One region of the Geomicrobium sp. JCM 19055 genome, then DNA from elsewhere that is predicted to be linked to it. Evidence: riboswitches for the same ligand, from Rfam matches in the RefSeq annotation. Region 1 holds a riboswitch; each other region holds the start of a gene.
What was found. A riboswitch is a leader RNA that binds a small molecule or an ion and turns the genes downstream of it on or off. The one in region 1 is predicted to bind thiamine pyrophosphate.
Positions count from the first base shown of each region.

Region 1 (3,027 bases):
AATAAAATATATCAATCGATGCGTGTATAATGGCACCATCTATTCCTTCTTTTCTGAATTTTTCTTTGAAGGATTGTTGACGTGCCAAGATCTCTGTCTCTGGTATTTTTAAAACCATGTGATCTCCTCTGATTAAAAATTTTAGCAATTCAGTGTTTAATCTATCCTAACAAACCTTGTACAAAATAATGATACTCTTTACTATGAGGTTGATACGTATTACGTATGGAAAGAAGGATTAAAGATGGAACTTCGTCATTTGCGTTACTTTATCGCTGTCGCTGAAGAGCTGCACTTTGGTAATGCTGCACAACGTTTGAACATTTCACAACCGCCATTAAGTGCGCAAATCAAAGAGCTCGAACAGAACTTAAATGTACAATTATTGGAACGAACGAATCGTTCTGTTGCCTTAACAGAAGCTGGTGAGTATTTGTATGAGCTCTCTGTTCAGATGCTTGCTCGTCTTGAGAAGGAGACTGCAATTTTACAAGAAATTGACCGAGGAGAACGAGGGAAAATAGCGATTGGTTTTGGAGGATCGGTAGTTTTTCAAATTTTGCCACGGGTCTTAACGCTAATAAAAAAAACAATATCCGAAGCTCGAAATTCACGTGTCACAATTAACGACAAAGCAGCAAATTCAAGCGTTATTAACGGGAGACATTGATTTAGCGCTTCTTGTCCCACCTGTAGGTGACGAAGAGTTAAATACGCATCCGTTCTATGAAGAGAAGTTTATCGTCTGCTTACCTAAAAGTCATCCGCTAGCCTCGTCGACTGGACCAATCGCAATGGAAGACGTATCTAATGAGCCGTTAATCATAAGTCCAAGAGAAGCAGGAGAAGGGTACTTTGAAGCGGTGCGTTCTTTATATATCAAATCGAACACTGTCATGAATATCGCACAATATTCAACAGAACAACAAACGATGGTTTCTCTTGTTGCCGCGGAGTTTGGCATTTCGTTTGTACCCGAATCAACATCACATATCCAGCATCATAACGTTGTCTATAAAGAAATTGACATTACTCACTATAAAAAAACTGTTTTAACATGGCATAAACATACGCAAACACCACTCGTTCACGGTGTTGTTGAGTTACTAAAAACATTCAAAGTTTAATTAACTTGGGGATGTTTCGTAACTGTCGTTTCGTGGAAAACAAGTATTAAGAGGTGATTTGAATGAAGAATCGCAAACAAAACGATCCTATTCAATTCCAGAAAAATCGTCCGAAGAAAAACGATGTTGAAGATAACGAGTTTGAAGACCCTGTCCCAGTAGATGAAGTGTATCGTGAAGAGAAAGATCAAAAGGACAAAAAAAGCATCAAAATCATCTTCACGAACCGATCAATAGATTGATAATCTTGAATCGTATGCGGTGTAAGAAAGGCACTGAGTGTGCCTTTCTTTTTTATGCAATCAGTTTGTACACGGCAAACGGTTGTGTTTTAATAAAGTTAGAAAAGTTCAATCTTTCACTGGGGGAGCCAACTGTAGGCTGAGAAAAGCAAAGCTTTGACCCTTAGAACCTGATCTGGTTGAACCCAGCGTAGGGAAGTGAGTTGTTTTTACATAACCCGTTTACGTAAATCCACTTCTTTCTTACGACAAGAAGTGGATTTTTTATTATTTAATAAGGGAGTAATGAAAGATGCAAAAGATTTCAGTAGGGCTTGAATGGTTCATGAACCAGATCACATTCCGTTGATGATCGGAATGGAAAAAGGATGGTTTGCGAACGAAGGCATAGATGTGACGATGATTGAACCAGAAGATCATTTCGATGCGATTGATGAAATTAAAGCAGGTAAGATGGATATTGCAATTACAGAACCGTTACACCTCGTCGAAGACCGTGCAGCTGGCGAACCGGTGCTAGGTTTTGCAAGATTTCTACATACCAATGGCGGTGTGATGTATAACAAAGCAAAAGGGATTAAACGCCCAGTCGATCTAATTGGAAAGAGAATCCAATACCAGGCGCACCAGGGTTAGGTGGGCTTGCGATTGTCAAAACGATGGTTGAACATGACGGTGGAGCGTGTGAGTTGGAACAGTTTAAGCCCGTGAATAACGGCTTTTACCATACGGATGCATTAGTAGAAGATAAGGCCGATGCTGCAACTTTAGTTTTTAGAAATTTTGAAGTGGCAGAAGCGAAGCATCGAGGACTGGATGTTGATTATTTTGCTTTAAAGGACTTTGGAGTTCCTGACTTTTGCCAGCTTATCTTTATTACATCCCCAGAGGTGTTCGAACAACAAAAACATGTGCTCGCGTCATTTATGAAAGTAATTAGAAAGTCAATTGATTATCTTTATGAGAACCCTGATGAAGCGAAAGCAATTTATTATGCATTCACACAAGCTGATGAAAGCGATCCACTTAACCAGTCAATTATGAACGCAACCCTTCCGTGTTTTACGTACGACTTTTCGATGACAGAAGCGTATTATGATGAATTGCAAACGTGGTTGAAGAACTCAGGAAAAATTGCTCAAGTGATTGAGCCTACCAACTATTGGACAAATGAGCTGATTCATACGGTACGTTCAGTTACAACCCGTTAGTCGTTGGCAAAAATTGAGCACAACCCTCAGGGTTGTGCTCAATCGCTTTCATTCACTTTGTAACTTTATTGATCTTCGTCTAGATCATCTAGTGAATCTTCAAGTTCTTGTTCTAGATGCTCATCTTCATCTCGGTCTTCAATTTCAACGTCTTCTGGTAGTACATCTTCAAGTTTGAAGAAAGCTTCATCATAGTCAATGCTCTCTTCAAATTCCAATACGTCTAATCCGATGCGGAACGGGTTGTCTTCATGTTCATTATCCATCTTCACAATTTCGTACGTCTCTTGTTCAATCCAATAATGGCGAACTTCGACGTCATCGCTAAATGTAATGTGGTAACTCATGAACCCGTTGACTTCTTCTTCACCGACTAGTTCTACTTCATAGTCTTCAAGGAATTGCTCAAATTGATTTGCCATTGGATTGACGTCTGCAGGGTCATCT
Region 1 covers NZ_BAXL01000007.1:110,819-113,845, forward strand. The annotation lists gene JCM19055_RS07950 (Xaa-Pro peptidase family protein) at 1-118, opposite strand, end outside; gene JCM19055_RS23265 (LysR family transcriptional regulator) at 245-670, shown strand; gene JCM19055_RS23270 (LysR family substrate-binding domain-containing protein) at 615-1,127, shown strand; gene JCM19055_RS07960 (hypothetical protein) at 1,190-1,369, shown strand; TPP riboswitch at 1,481-1,583, shown strand; partial or broken gene JCM19055_RS07965 (ABC transporter substrate-binding protein) at 1,662-2,580, shown strand; gene JCM19055_RS07970 (hypothetical protein) at 2,646-3,027, opposite strand, start outside.

Region 2 (3,027 bases), on a different contig from region 1:
AAGCTCATTGGTAAGTGTCTTATAAAGTGCGATGCTTTCTTTAGCCAAATGATAGAGCGGATTCGGCGAACGAAATTCAGCTTGAATACCGAGCATGCCTGCTGCCTTCGACGTTGTTCCGCTGCCTGGGGTGGAGCGATCTAGAACTGCGACGCGTAAACCAGCCTTGGCACTATAAAATGCTGTGCAAAGACCGACAATCCCAGCTCCAATAATGATGACGTCATACGATCGTTGGTTCATTATTGATCACCTTTCGTAAATTGACGTGCAGTTGTTTTTGGAGAATTTGATTGCCAGATTGCAGACATGACTGCAACCCCATGTGCACCTGCTTCAAGGCATTGAGTGGCGTTATGAGTCGTCACGCCTCCAATCGCGTAAACGGGCACCAATCCATTGGATGCAATGTTTTGTAAAAAATCTAGCCCTCGTCCAGGTGTGTCTTGTTTGCTAGGTGTATCAAAAATATGCCCTGCGTATACATAATCAGCCCCTTGATCTTCGCAGTATTGCGCGGCATCTAAATCATGGACTGAAGCACCAATTGTCATGGTTGGGTGTGCTTTTTTTAAATCATGTAACTGGTCAAGCTGTGTTTCTTTAAGATGTATGCCACCTAACCCCCAAGCGATTGCCGCTTCTGTATGGTAGTTTAAGATCAGTTGTTGCTTCGTAAATCCAAGACGTAATAAGTGTTCAATTTGTTGGCGTAACCGTTGTAGTGATGCATGTTGATTGCGAACGTGAAGAAGTTCAACTTCTTTCGCGCATTGTTTGAGCGTACGTACTTGAATATGGAAGGGGATTTGTTCATCTGTAATCAGATGCCATTTCATGGTGATTTTCAACTCCTCAATACAAAAAAAGCCGCCCTTTGAGAAAAGGACGGCAGAATTGTCTTGTTGCGAACTCAAACAAAACACTGCATCATCTACTTTCCTCCGCTGGTATAAACCAGATCAGGTTCAAGAGTTTGAGTCTTCACTCATCTCAGCCCATAACATAAGGGCACCCCTAGTAGTTTTTTGTATAGTTATTGTATTGTCATCATAGCAATGCGTTTTGACCTCGTCAAGAACGTAAAAAACGAGAGCCACTCGGCTCTCGTTTCATTTACTCTATGGGTGCGTCTTGTTCACGCACTAAGACAATTTTCCCTGTCGTACGTTCCGTAGCACTGTCAAGATGCGCGTTCTTAGCACCATCAACTGTCATCGGATACGTGTGCGAGAGAACCGGATAGACGTCTTTTTTCGTTACGAATTCATGAAGACGTTTCATCTTATTCGGAGTCGGATTCATAAAGATATTATGAACTTGAATTAGTTTCTCTGTTTCAATTTTCTTCACGTCATCGTTTTGGCTACCGCCACCTGCGATGCTTACAGCAATACCGCCATTTTTCACATGGGAAATCGCTTTGTGATAAGGAGCACCACCAACCGCATCGAACAATACATCGAATTCTCCTTGAATGACTTCATTTTCATCATAGGCAACGACTTCATCTGCACCACGAGCGCTCGCAAATTCACGATTCTTAAAGCTTGATGTCGTTGTGACGTGTGCGCCGAGCGCTTTAGCCATTTGAATGGCGACGGTACCAACACCGCCACTTCCTCCTAAGATCAACACGCGTTGTCCAGCTTGAACGTTGGCAACATCAATTAACCCTTCCACACTCGTTAAGCCAACGAGTGGTAGAGAAGCTGCTTGTTCAAAAGAAAGTTCTTCTGGCTTTGGTTGTACGAGTGAAGAATCGACAACGATTTCTTCCGCATACGTCCCGTACTCAGTGAGCTCTGGACGGAAGTAAACCGCATCTCCTTCTGAAAATGTATCAACAGAAGCTCCAATTTCCGTAATAACTCCAGCGCCATCCCAACCGAGAATAAGTGGTGGTTGGAAATTCAACGCGTCTTTCAAGTAACCTTCACGTAATTTATAATCGATCGGGTTCACGCCACTTGCTCGTAGCGAGATGCGCACATCATTTGCGCCTATTGTAACGTCAGGTAGATCAACGACGGTAAGTTCACGTTCATCTCCGTAATGATTAATTCCAATGCCTTTCATGTGTAAAACCTCCTGTCCAACCTGCATTCCCGCTCATCTTGGTATTTACACGTCAATCATGAATTTCAGAAAAGATAATTATAAAGGGTATCTGCCGAGGAGGATAAGTAACTAATGCGAACTTTTATTACTTTTTATGGCACCGACAATGATTACAATAGTAGAGACAATTGAAAATACAATCCATACAGTTAGACCAGCCATTCCTATTCCTAAAGTGTCAGCACTACCCGCTGATAAAATGAAGATGAAGAAAATAGCTGTACCTACAACCATTAAGGAGATCCCGGAAATAATGAGTGTATAAGCATTATTTGTGATAAATAGTAGTGAAAAAAACAACGAGGGCTAAAATTAAAGAACTGATATAGATGAATTCACTCAAACTATTTGACAATCTTAACACCTCCGAAATTAAATCAAAAACAGCTACAGAATATTAATTTAAGTTTCGTTTATAGAGGTCGTAAAGAAGATAGTAGCTGTTAATTTATTTGGATGTATTTTGTTAGGAAGTTTTAATTCTAAGGGATTAGCAAATAATGAAGGGGCAATTTTTATAAGGGACATTTAGCGAACAAGTAAAAAAAACAGTTAGTCTTTAATAATCAACTTTCCATCAATATAACCATCTAAATGTTTTGAGGAAATCGATTGGAAACATACAAACTCTGGCCTTTCATAGACTGGATAATCACTATAACGTTGAATGGGGATCCTGCCATCCCAATACAACTCCAGTAGAGTTTCTAGAGGAAGTAGGCCGGCAGTGAAATCACCTTTTTTACCTTCGCCTAATTCAATAGAGATTGCTTCTTCATAATAATCTACAATTTGTTGGGCAGTATCTATGTTAAATACATAAACTTGATAGTCTTTAGCAGGGAACCTTAAATAGTGGGAAAATTGATGTGAAAACTGCTCTACTCTGAAAGATTTTTCAAAGTC
Region 2 covers NZ_BAXL01000020.1:29,426-32,452, forward strand. The annotation lists gene thiO (glycine oxidase ThiO) at 1-243, opposite strand, end outside; gene JCM19055_RS16895 (thiamine phosphate synthase) at 243-839, opposite strand; TPP riboswitch at 923-1,029, opposite strand; gene JCM19055_RS16900 (NADP-dependent oxidoreductase) at 1,117-2,079, opposite strand; gene JCM19055_RS30185 (hypothetical protein) at 2,216-2,386, shown strand; gene JCM19055_RS16905 (hypothetical protein) at 2,674-3,027, opposite strand, start outside.
Region 2: it holds a riboswitch for thiamine pyrophosphate, as region 1 does, so the genes downstream of both, JCM19055_RS16895 (thiamine phosphate synthase) here and JCM19055_RS07965 (ABC transporter substrate-binding protein) in region 1, are expected to answer to the same signal.

Region 3 (3,027 bases), on a different contig from region 1:
TCTCGTATTGATATTATGTTCTGTGAATGCTTTAATCGTTTCTGCCACATCGTGCCATGCAGAACCTCGACGTAATTTCGCGTATTGACCGAGACGAATCCGTTCAATCACATCTTCTGCGGTGGTACACTCATGATCACCACTAATGCCAGTGCTCACATAAGCGGACAGTTTCACATCGTCACTTGCAGACCACGTATAGTGACCGTCAGCAACTTTTCCTGCACGCAACGTCTCACGAATTTCACCGAGCATCTTTTCGTCACCATACACAACGCCTGGGAAGTTCATCACTTCACCGAGTGCAACCATATCGTCTCCCCACGTAAACGCTTCGGCAACTTCATTCGGTCCAATCTCAGCACCGTTTGTCTCAAACTCCGGACCTGTTGATGGAACGCAAGAAGCGACTTGCATGTATGCGGCCATTGGCGTTTGTCTTGCTTCTTCGAGCATTAACTTTAATCCTTCAAGTCCGAGTACATTCGTAATCTCATGGGCATCAAAGAATCCACCCGTTGTCCCTTTTGATAAGACGGCACGCGCAAACTGCGTAGGTGTAATCTGACTGCTTTCAATATGACAATGTCCATCTAAAAACCCTGGAGATAAGTATTTTCCTTGCGCATCGATGACGAGCGTATCGTCACCGATCGTATGTGAAGCGTCTTTTCCTACATAGGCAATTCGTGATTGATGAACAGCAACATCTCTCCCTTCAAGTAGCTCACCTGTCGTTACACTAACAAGTGTTGCATTTTGAATGACGAGCGTTGCTTTCATTTCCCCTCTAGCTGTTTGATTTAACTCGACAAGGCACTCTTCTTGCTTCTGGCGTTGATACATTCCTATTCCTCCTCATAATCTATAGAATAAACTTCAATTGTTTTACGTTGCTAGTTGTTGACGTACCTGCTCTACAGAAAATGTCATCACCCATTCTTTAATCTCTCGTTTATGAATAACAAACGTCGATAACGAATAATGCATCGGTCGTAATGCACGATAAAAAGCCATCGATGGGTTTTCAACAAGGCTTCTACGATAAACGATTGATAACCTTGTGCATAAAAATCCTCCATCGCTCGTTTCATCAATGCCTTACCAATTCCTTTTCGCTGTACGCCTTCCAATAAGTATAAAGCATAAACTTGTGCATGTGCTTGAACGTTTTTACTTCTTCCGATTGAAATGAATCCGATAATATTATTTTGATCATTACTTGCAACATAGGTCATTTCCATCCCTGCGTTAATTCTGCTTTCCATAGTGTTGCCCTCTCATCTACTTGTAAGCTATTAAGAAAAGAAGTAGGCACGATTCCTGGGTAGGTCGTTTTCCAACTACTTACATGGACATGCGCGACCTGTTTTACGTCTTCTAGCTTAATTTCTCGAATGTGTACGTTCATTTATTTTAGACAGTCCCTTCTCATTATGTGCTCTACGAAAAAGATCATTCATCTTTATAAAAGCTCTACACAGCAAAACGATATTGGTTTTTTTTGTATCTTTAGTCTATAATAAAAATGAAAATTGTAAATCAAACCACTAGAGGTGTCGCAAGACTGAGAGGGGCTCTTATTGCCCTAACTCTTCGAACCTGACCTGGATCATACCAGCGTAGGGAAGTGGGAACGGTCCTTCTTATCACTTGTTTTATTGGGACCTGTCTACCTACATCCCCCTGTGGCAAAAACAGAAAGGGGATATTTTTGTGCAAACAAGAACATTAATCATGGTCGAAATTGCTCTGATGACTGCATTAGCACTTATACTTGATCGTATTGAATTTAGCGGTCCATGGGTAATGGGAGGATCGATAACACTTGTGATGTTACCGATTTTTGTTATGGCATTTCGTCGAGGCGTTAAAGTCGGTGTAGCAACCGGATTACTTGTCGGGACGCTAAAGCTCGTTCTCGCTCATCGATTCTCCACCCTGTACAGGCGCTATTGGATTACCCCGTTGCCTTTGCAGTCGTTGGACTTGCAGGACTGTTTACACTACGTAATCGTAAAGGGGAACTTGCGATTAAATGGGCAATCGTTGGGCTTTTTGTAGCAAGCTTCTTGCGTCTATTCGTGCACATCATATCAGGGGTGATTTGGTTTGGTGCTTACACACCTGAAGGATGGAACGTTTGGATTTATTCGATCGTATATAACGCATCTTATATTATTCCAGCAACACTTATTACATTTGGAGTCATTTTCTTAATTAGTAAAGCACAACCGAGTTTCTTTAAGAAAGCCTTACCTGCATCTAAAGTAGACAATCCAATTGCTTCTTAATTTTGTCGCTACTCATCGTTGATGAGTAGCTTTTTTTTCGCATGATTTAAGGAAGATCAGGCAAGATAAGCTTGAGATGTAAAGAAAGGAGTCGCTTATGAAAAGGATTCTTTTTGCATTGTGTAGTTTGCTTCTTTTGTTTACGAGTGGCTTCAATGACGTTCAAGCGAAGTCAAAAGAAGAATGGCAAGACTCTGGTGAAATCGTCTGGAATGTTCCAAGTGAAAGAAAATTAATTGCGATTACATTCGACGATGGCCCACACCCTTTGTACACACCGTTAATTATGGATGTACTTAAAAAGCATCATGCAAAAGCAACATTTTTCGTAATCGGTAAACATGCAGAAAGGTATCCAGAGCTTTTACAACGAGGAATCGAAGATGGACACGAAATTGGGAATCATACGTATGAGCATGTCGGTATGCAAGGGATTTCTGATGATCTATTTCTTCAACAACTCGAAAAAACCGAACAAGCCATTATCGCTGCTACAGGAATTCGCCCTGTTTTCTTCCGCTCAGTCGGTGGCTATTATGATGACCGGCTCATCACATTAGCTGCAGATGAAGGATACCGGACGATTATTTGGTCATGGCATCAAGACTCTAGAGATTGGAAACGCCCAGGTGTAGCCAACATCATTAACAACGTTGCTCCTGGCTCTCATCCAGGTGACATCGTCTTGTTCCATGATGCAGGTGGCAACCGATCTGAAACGGTAAAAGCACTC
Region 3 covers NZ_BAXL01000011.1:52,650-55,676, reverse strand. The annotation lists partial or broken gene ade (adenine deaminase) at 1-846, opposite strand, end outside; gene JCM19055_RS23650 (GNAT family N-acetyltransferase) at 933-1,268, opposite strand; TPP riboswitch at 1,543-1,646, shown strand; partial or broken gene thiT (energy-coupled thiamine transporter ThiT) at 1,738-2,294, shown strand; gene JCM19055_RS10850 (polysaccharide deacetylase family protein) at 2,392-3,027, shown strand, end outside.
Region 3: it holds a riboswitch for thiamine pyrophosphate, as region 1 does, so the genes downstream of both, thiT (energy-coupled thiamine transporter ThiT) here and JCM19055_RS07965 (ABC transporter substrate-binding protein) in region 1, are expected to answer to the same signal.

Region 4 (3,027 bases), on a different contig from region 1:
GTACATCGTATTGCCACGCTCGCTTCGTTAATTCACCTAACGTATCAAGTTCAGCGAACTGAGCTTCGTCATTCGCATCTGCAATCGATCCTGGACGCAAGCCATCACCAAGGGAAATACAAATGTCGTAGGCACGTAATATCTCACAAATCTCATCAAAATGCGTATACAAGAAACTTTCCTCATGATGAGCAAGGCACCATTGCGCCATAATCGATCCACCTCTAGAAACAATGCCCGTTAATCGATTCGCCGTTAACGGAACATACCGCAATAAAACGCCCGCATGAATCGTAAAATAATCAACCCCTTGCTCCGCTTGCTCAATGAGCGTATCCCGATAAACGTCCCAAGTCAGATCTTGAGCGACACCGTTTACTTTCTCAAGTGCCTGATAAATCGGAACCGTCCCAACTGGAACAACGGAGTTACGAATAATCCACTCCCGCGTTCGATGAATGTTCTTTCCGGTTGAAAGGTCCATAATGTTATCTGCACCAAAACGGGTTGCCCACGTCATCTTCTCTACTTCATGTTCAATTGAAGACGAAACTGCAGAGTTACCAATGTTCGCATTGATTTTGACGTGAAAGTTACGACCAATAATCATCGGCTCACTTTCCACATGATTAATGTTCAACGGGATAATCGCCCGCCCCTTGGCAACTTCTTCACGAACAAACTCCGGTTCCATCTGTTCACGAATGGCAATGAACTCCATCTCAGGCGTGATAATGCCTTTTTTTGGCATAATGAAGTTGGGTCACACATTGACCTGGTAGTGCTTTACGAACGGTACGTCGGAACTCTACTTGTTGTTGATCATGCGTCGATGATTCACTACGAACGCCATTGTCTTCAGGCTTTACTTGGCGTCCCTCATACTCTTGTGTATCCTTTCTTTCTACGATCCAATTTTCCCGTATAGCTGGCAGCCCTTCTGTTAACTGAATATGAGCGTTTTCGTCCGTATATGGTCCACTCGTATCGTAGACGAGGAGGGGTTCATTGTGCGTTTCCCTGCCGTCTTCATGAATGGTTGGACTTAACGAAATTTGTCTCATCGGCACTTGAATGTCAGGACGGGAACCTTGAATATACACCTTCTTACTTCCTTCAAAACTAGACAACATTTCAATGTTTTCTTGCTGCACACTTTTTGTCATTTAAGCCTCTCCTTCAAACTAATTCCTAAAGGACGAGATCAAGAGCATACAAAAAAACCAGGCCGCAATAAATCGACCTGGTTTATCCATACAAGAAGTAATGACTCATAGATAACTTCCCTACGCTGGCATGATCCAGATCAGGTCCAAAGAGTCAAGAAGCTTCATTGCGCTTCCCTCTCAGCCCAGCTCATTGGGCTCCCCTAGTTAAGGTTATTTAATTCTGGCATAAGTATAGAATGGATTGAATAATAAGTCAAATCAGAATTTATCCGAAGAGGTGCAACTTCTTATTGATTATTGTGGATAAGGTGTGAATAGTTGCTGGAACATCTCTTCATCAACGTCTTCGTTTTCCAATTCAATGACCATAAAGCTCCATTGATCTTCCGTTGGTTGTTGAATGAAGAACGGAACTCCCTTACCTACAACGTGGCTCCTAACTTCTAAGGCTTGACTCATCTTATCATTGTTAAAGCCAAAGTTATCAAACGTGTACACGTCTCCTGATTGCTCCACAACATGGATGGCAAATAATGCTGTTCTCGAAGGGGGCACATTCGTCGTACCTGGATTTCTCCGGATAAAAGGTTCAACAACGACATGATCCACTTCTTCAAGTTGCTTCTTGCCGTTCCCCGAATGATACGATCGACACGCCATCATGATCAATCACGCGAACATGATCCCACGATATAAAAATCAACAGAGGCAACATCAGTAAGCTCGTAAAGAAGGGAATAAGCACACGTTTTTGTTTTATACCTTCACCAGACAGAAGTGGCGCCACTGAAAGAATAAAAACGATAAACAGAATAACGATCAGCCACATGAATGAGTCATTCGCGTACAACATCATATAAAGCTCATCACCGTGACTTAAGGCATTCTCTTGAGAATCAAATAGCCACATGAACCCACCCATAGAAAACGGTATAAATAGAGCAAAATAAAAGAAAATCCGAGTATGATACCACAATCGTTGTTTAAGATTACGAAATCCGTTTCGCACACCAGTTCCTAAAAACCATACCGGAATTACAAACGCGAATTGTATAAACAGATAGAAAAAGATTTCATATTCTTCAAACAAAGGATCGATCATGATAAAGGCCATCACCACGCAAACGCTTGTAAGCTAAAGCCAACAATTACACGCCAAGACGGGATCTTTGCTACTTCCTCACGCTTTTCAGTAGAAGTTTCACTCATCACTGATTCCCCTTCCATCGTTATTCCCTACGTTTCGGAAAAGGAAAAAGTTTCTAGTGCATTAAAATTGAGGAAGAAATCATCCTAGACATACCAAGCCTTTAGAGGTTTTTGATAAAGTTTAATCAACCAGCCGAGAATTTTACCGATAAAATATACGGAGATAAATGTTCCAAAACCAATCGCCCCTAACGATCTTGTAAACATGAGACAAATTGCTCCCGCAATAACTACATTTACACTATCGGTCAAGATTTTTGCTCTGCTCAATTGCAATCCAAATCGTTTACCAATCACATACGTCAGTGCATCGTATGGCATAAGAGGCAAGTTCGCTGTGAAGTAGAGCAGCAATCCGATTGCAACGAGAACTAAGCTAACGACCAAATAACTCGTTCTTGCCAACAAACCCACTGGCGTTGTAAACAGTTGTAACAATTCCAACGTAAAATACATAAAAAAACCCGAACAAAAGCACAATCGGGATTTGCTTCAAATAGTCTCTTAACTTCGATTTTCTATATAACAGCATCTGAATGAAAATAAAAATAACATTCACTATAATCGTTGTTATTGCAATCGTTGCTTCAGACGATAATGTTAGCGCATACGGTAATGATGATACCGGTGAGACACCTAAATTCGCCTG
Region 4 covers NZ_BAXL01000025.1:57,503-60,529, forward strand. The annotation lists partial or broken gene thiC (phosphomethylpyrimidine synthase ThiC) at 1-1,166, opposite strand, end outside; TPP riboswitch at 1,267-1,381, opposite strand; gene JCM19055_RS19215 (hypothetical protein) at 1,464-1,829, opposite strand; gene JCM19055_RS19220 (hypothetical protein) at 1,783-2,271, opposite strand; partial or broken gene JCM19055_RS19225 (YitT family protein) at 2,463-3,027, opposite strand, start outside.
Region 4: it holds a riboswitch for thiamine pyrophosphate, as region 1 does, so the genes downstream of both, thiC (phosphomethylpyrimidine synthase ThiC) here and JCM19055_RS07965 (ABC transporter substrate-binding protein) in region 1, are expected to answer to the same signal.